One region of the Amphritea japonica ATCC BAA-1530 genome, then DNA from elsewhere that is predicted to be linked to it. Evidence: predicted binding sites of a transcription regulator. Region 1 holds the regulator's gene; the other holds the start of a gene.
The links. Region 1 encodes sigma-54, which starts transcription at its own class of promoters, with help from an activator protein. Its sites were predicted from a motif close to TGGCACNNNNNTTGCTNT; they were not measured.

Region 1 (3,168 bases):
TGCTGTGCTGGTTGCGTGCATCAATACTGACAGCAAGCTGGCCCGGGTGATCAGGGTCGCTGAGGATCTGTTTAACAAGCCCTGGAAGCAGAGGGGCGGGCAAGTTATCGATACAATAGAAGCCAACATCTTCAAGGGCCTGCAAGGCGGTAGACTTTCCAGAGCCAGAACGCCCGCTGATGATGATTAGCTTCATTGGTGTCAGCCCTGTTTGAATTCCGTCACTGCGGTATAAAGACTTTCAGCTGAGTTAGCGCTGCGAAGTTGATTGCGGAACTCGGGCTGGCTGAAGAGCTCAGCCAGATTTCCCAGCGTTTGCAGATGCTGATCGCAAGCTTCTGAAGGAACCAGAAGGATGAATAACAGGTCGACAGGTTTGCTATCAATTGAGTCAAAATCGATAGGCTCTTTAAGCTGAATAAGCAGAGCGGTAGCGTGCTCGCATGCATCGAGTCGACTGTGGGGGATAGCGATGCCATCACCAATGCCGGTGCTACCTAGTCTTTCCCGGCAAATGAGACCGGCAAAAACTGTTTCAGCGTCAAGTTCAGGGTGTAGCTCAGCGATATGCTCGCTGGCAATTTCCAGTATACGTTTTTTACTACCCCCCTCCAGAGCACAAAGTACTCCGGAGGGCGCTAATAATTCTGAGATTAGCATGGCGTTATATTTACTTGTGAGTTCGTGTCTTTTCTTTATGTTTGATGATCTGACGGTCCAGTTTGTCAATCAAACCATCAATCGCAGCATACATATCTTCTTGCACATCGGAGGCAAATAGCTGGCCGCCGGCAACATGCACATCGCCTTCTGCTTTCTGACGAGTCTTCTCAACGCTTAAAGTTACCTGTGCATTAGTAATATTGTCGAAGTGGCGCTCGAGCTTTTCAAATTTACTCTGAACATATTCATTCAGGGAATCAGTCAGTTCAACGTGGTGGCCGGTGATATTGATCTGCATGGTAATCTCCTAGTGTTTTAATGCCGGGATAATGGCCCGGTTCCTATGGATATTAAGCTATTAAACCAGACGCTTGCGTTCATTAGAAGGCGGAATATTAAGCGACTCTCGGTATTTTGCAATGGTTCTGCGCGCAACATTGATACCTTGCTCTTCTAAGAGCAGCGCTATCTTGTTATCGCTTAAAGGTTTGGTTGGGTTTTCAGCAGCAACCAGTTTCTTAATGAGTGCGCGGATTGCCGTTGAAGAACAGGTGCCTCCATTGGCCGTTGTTACGTGACTTGAGAAAAAATACTTTAGCTCAAATATTCCGTTTGGCGTATGCATGAACTTCTGGGTGGTAACCCGCGAGATAGTTGATTCGTGCATTTCGACCGCTTCTGCAATGTCATGTAGAACCATTGGTCGCATCGCTTCGTCACCATGCTCCAGAAATGCTTCCTGCCGTTTTATGATTTCACGGGTGACTTTCATTAGCGTGTCGTTTCGGCTTAAGAGGCTTTTTATAAACCAGCGAGCCTCCTGGAGGTGGTTCTTTAAATAGGTGTTGTCGGGGCTGTTGTCCGCTCTGCGAATCAGACCCGCATAGCTATCATTGACCCGTAATTTTGGAGCAACTTCCGGGTTTAGTTGTACCTGCCAAACGTCGTTCTCTTTATAGACCAGTACATCCGGAATAACATATTCAGATTGGGAGCTGGTAATTGAGGAGCCCGGCTTAGGATTAAGTGTTTGAATCAGGCTGATTGCTTGTAACAACTGAGGTTCACGTATGCGTGCTTTTCGCATCAACTGCTTATAGTCGTGATTGCCCAGCAGGTGGATATACTGAGAGACAATTTTCAGAGCCTCTGCCCGGTACTCTGTTTCTCCCGGTAACTGTCGTAGCTGGATTGCCAGGCATTCACTCAGGTTACGTGCGGCTACGCCAGGTGGGTCAAACTGTTGTATGCGATGCAGTACCGCTTCAACTTCATCTAACTCGATGCTGTTGAGTAGCTCTTCGTTCTGGGCCTGAAAGTGTTCGAGAATTGAGTCCAGCTCAATTGTTAAATATCCATCGACATCAATACCGTCGATAATATTAGTGGCGATCAGCTGATCGACGTCACTCATCGGTGTGAGATTGAGCTGCCAGGAAAGGTGGTCCTGAAGGGTTTCATCCGCAGTATCGTTTGACTCCATCTCCATGTCAGAAAAGTCATGGGAAGATGATGATGAAGAAGATACGGTTTGGTAAGTATCTTCCCAGCTACTGTCAGTTGATAGTTCCTCAGGGATGTTCTCGCTCCAGTCACCATCTGCTACCTGGATCTCTTCTGACTCAGTTGTCGCACTTGTCGTGTTTTCGGTGATGGGTTGTTCACTTTGAGAAGACTCTTGAGTCGGAGCTATTTCAACGTTGAGTTCATCTTCATTTACCTCAAGCATTGGATTGGACTCAAGTGCTTCCTGGATCTCCTGTTGCAGGTCAAGCGTCGATAATTGCAACAAGCGAATCGCTTGCTGCAATTGAGGGGTCATGGTCAGGTGCTGACCAATTTTAAGCTGTAACGCCTGTTTCATAGAGTGTCGCTTATATGCCTGTTACAAACGGAACTGATCGCCTAAATAGGCTTCTCTGACTTGTTGGTTCGCAAGTATATCTTCTGGTGACCCTTCGGCAAGAATATAGCCTTCGCTGACAATGTAAGCCTGTTCGCAGATGTCCAGAGTCTCACGAACGTTGTGATCGGTTATCAGTACACCGATCCCTTTGTTTTGCAGATGCTTAACGGTTTGTTTTATATCACTTACCGAGATCGGATCTACGCCGGCAAAAGGCTCATCCAGCAAAATAAATGTCGGTTCAGTCGCCAGAGCCCTGGCTATTTCGACCCGACGCCTCTCGCCCCCGGATAAACTCATTCCCAGGCTGTTGCTCAGGTGAGTAATGTGAAACTCTTCCAAGAGCTCGTTTAGCTTCTGTTTTCTTTCACTACGGCTTAACTCTTTACGGGTTTCCAGGATTGCCATCAGGTTATCATGGACGCTTAGTTTACGAAAAATTGATGCTTCCTGGGGTAGGTAGCCTATGCCTTTTCGTGCTCTGCCGTGCATGGGTTCCAGGGTTAAATTCTGGTGATCAATCCTGATTCGTCCCTGGTCGGCATCGACCAGCCCGACAATCATATAGAAACAGGTAGTCTTACCTGCACCGTTTGGTC
Region 2 (3,168 bases), 1.4 Mb from region 1:
CGGTCCAGCTCATAATTTCGGGTCGCCTGAGAGCGTGCATTTTTAGGCCCTTCAGGCCGATCAACAACCCCCTCACCCTGAACTGGCAACCCATTCACAACCTCAGGCACCGAACTAGCACCCGGAGGTTGATTTGAGAGAGAACCAGGCACTCCGGAAGCAGCCCCCTGCCCCGAAGTACTCTCATCCATTGTTTGCTCACTGCGCAAGGCAGGCAAGTCTGGATTATAGATCTCATCAGTTTGTTCCACGGCAGTAAAATCGATATCCGCCGATACCTCTGCACGATAACGCCCAACGCCGACAACCGGCTGCAAAATACTGTTTACCCGATTCACCAGCGTCTCTTCAATCCGGCGAGTGTATTCCAGCTGTTTTGCCGCTAGCACTACGTCGGTATCCATATCACGGGTATTAAGTAACCGTCCTTTCTGATCAACAACGGTGACATCCTGACTGGCCAGCTCAGGAATACTGGAAGCGATCAGGTTCGCTATGGCCTGAACCTGGATAGATTCAAGGCGACGTCCTGCCACCAGATCAAGAAATACTGAAGCCGTTGGTTTTCGCTGATCTCGAACAAACACAGATTGCTTCGGCAGCGCCAGATGCACTCGCGCCTTACGCACGGAAAGCATACTGGTTATCGTACGTGCTAACTCACCTTCCAGCCCGCGTCGATAGCGTGCATTTTCCATGAACTGACTGGTACCCAGCCCCTGCTCCTTATCCAGCAGCTCAAAACCGACAGTGTTATCTCCAGTATAACCCTCTGCAGCAAGACGCAGGCGCGCTTTATGCAAATACTCATCGGCAACCAGGATATTGTGGCCACTGGAATCAAATTTATAGGGAATACCGTTCAGCTGAAGCTGCTCAACAATTTGGTTCGCATCAGCATAGGAAACATTATTGTAGAGCACCCGGTAATCGGGCTCCTGCGACCAGAGTACAACAGCAAAACCGATCGCAATAGTGGCAGCAAGACCGACCATCAGACCCAACTGACGCACTAACCCCAAGCGGTTAAAGCCGAAAGCTACCGGACCACCTGTTCCTGTCTGTACTGTCGCGTTTTCCATCTAGCCCAGTTTCCTGATATTACTGCTAATTATTATTCTATATTGACCAGTCAAATCAGATCGGCATTTTCATAACATCTTCATAGGCAGAAACCATGCGGTTTCGCACCTGAGTCAGCGCCTGAAATGATACCGACGCTTTTTCCATACTAATCATTACCTGGTGCAGATCGACACCTTCAACGCCTTTTTCATAAGCCGTTGCCAAACTTTTTGCCTGAGCCTGAGAATTATTGATGCCATCAATCGCACCTTTAAACATATCAGCAAAGCTTTCGCCCTCCTGAGACTCAGTAACCGCACGAATACCCTGAGGGCGATTCATATCAGGCGAAGGCCCCTGTTGAGCCTGCGTCTTTAATTCTCGCATCTGCTGCAATACTGAATTTATATCTGCACGCTCAATCATACCCACCTCAATAATGGCAATATATTGACATTATAAGTTTGAACCGCCACTTAGCAAGCACCAAAACAACTTATTCGCCAATTTTATGACACAAACATATGTCAAAATTTAATCCCTACCATACATAAAGCAAAAAACGGGCCATAGGCCCGTTTGTTTTTTGACATCAAATCTATCCCGCTTTCGGCGGCTCACCATAATTCAACCGCACATACATCAGTGCTACCGTGATCGCATCACCCAGTGCCGTATGACGCTCCAACATCGGAATATCCAAACATTTAGAGATCGTATCAAACCGAAGATCAACATCCCCGCCCACATGCCGCCACTTAATAATATCGTGATACACATGGGACAACTCAATCGCCTTGCCTGGCAAACCAAAGCCATACCTTGGACGCAGATATTTCTCCAGCATGCGTACATCATAATTAACGTAGTAACCGAGAATAGGCCGGTTACCAATGAATTCCAGCACTTGTTCCAGCGCCTCATCCATATAAACACCATCAACCAGATCAGCAGCACGAATCTTATGGATTTTAATGGAATCACCGGTAAGACTCTTTGGTGGCCTAAGCTTAATATCCAGCCGCTCGCTGGTCATCACCTTACGCCCTTTAATCTTAACCGCACCAATTGAAAGAATCTCACCCTCCTTCACATTCAAACTGGTCGTTTCGCAATCCAGCGAAACGACTTCGTCACCTTCATAAGGCGTGAACAGGTGCGCATATGGTCCATTTTTATGATCCATACGCTCTTTCATTTTTCTTATTGTTCTTGGAATAATCATATTCCGTACTATCCTCCCAGGTGATACCGGAGTGTCAGACTCTTTTTAAAGCCTTTGACAATATGCATGCCATCTCGAAGCAGATCTCTCTCCATTTTATCCAATGAAGACAGCTCAAGGATATTAGGCGTTTGGTCTACTCCATCTTCAGCATCATCAATCCGTTTCACCTGCTGCTTCAAACGAGTCTGAATAAACAATGCCAGCGCCTCAGCAAGCTCACGACCATGCTCTTCCTTCATCTGACCGATTTCAACCAAAGCCTCAATCCGTTTGAAGGTATTAGTTTCCAGAATTTTATATTGCAACGCCATTGCCCGAATGCCATGCACGACAGGAAAGATACCGGCCTTTTTAACGTCCAGCTCACCTTTATCCTTTAGATTTCCAAAGAAAGTTAACGGCGTATCAAACTCTAATGACGCTTTAGCAAAATGGGAGAAAAACACATCATTATTTTGCAGATGACGCATAAACCAGTTTCTGGATGTCTTAAACAGCGCCGCATTACCTGCAACAGGATGCGCATCAACCGCAATGGCCAGATTCATCTGCGCCTCGCCTTCGCATCGATAAGACCAATCACTTAACTGCTGCGTCCACTCGCCTATCGATTTAACCCAGGCAGGATTAGAAACCATTATATTTCCCGGACACTCAGGGAAACCAAATGAAATCAACGTTTCAGTAAAGAGCTGCATCGTCTCCTGCATACCAGGCCACTGCAAACCATCACGATAGATCAGCGCATTATCCTGATCCGTCTTCATAATCTGCTCGCCACGCCCCTCACTTCCCATGACAATCAGGCACACATGAGGCTGCATATCCGCAGGCACAATCAAGTCAAATAGCTTGGCTATGACACGACCATTCAT

Region 2: the regulator sigma-54 is predicted to act here: its motif matches at 1,618-1,635, upstream of fliE (flagellar hook-basal body complex protein FliE).

The regions. Positions count from the first base shown of each region.
Region 1 covers NZ_AP014545.1:3,033,480-3,036,647, reverse strand. Annotated here, with positions in the region: gene rapZ (RNase adapter RapZ) at 1-196, opposite strand, end outside; gene ptsN (PTS IIA-like nitrogen regulatory protein PtsN) at 202-660, opposite strand; gene hpf (ribosome hibernation-promoting factor, HPF/YfiA family) at 671-961, opposite strand; gene AMJAP_RS14030 (RNA polymerase factor sigma-54) at 1,022-2,527, opposite strand; gene lptB (LPS export ABC transporter ATP-binding protein) at 2,549-3,168, opposite strand, start outside.
Region 2 covers NZ_AP014545.1:643,777-646,944, reverse strand. Annotated here, with positions in the region: gene fliF (flagellar basal-body MS-ring/collar protein FliF) at 1-1,082, opposite strand, end outside; gene fliE (flagellar hook-basal body complex protein FliE) at 1,138-1,491, opposite strand; gene AMJAP_RS02970 (3'-5' exonuclease) at 1,664-2,290, opposite strand; gene AMJAP_RS02965 (DUF294 nucleotidyltransferase-like domain-containing protein) at 2,299-3,168, opposite strand, start outside.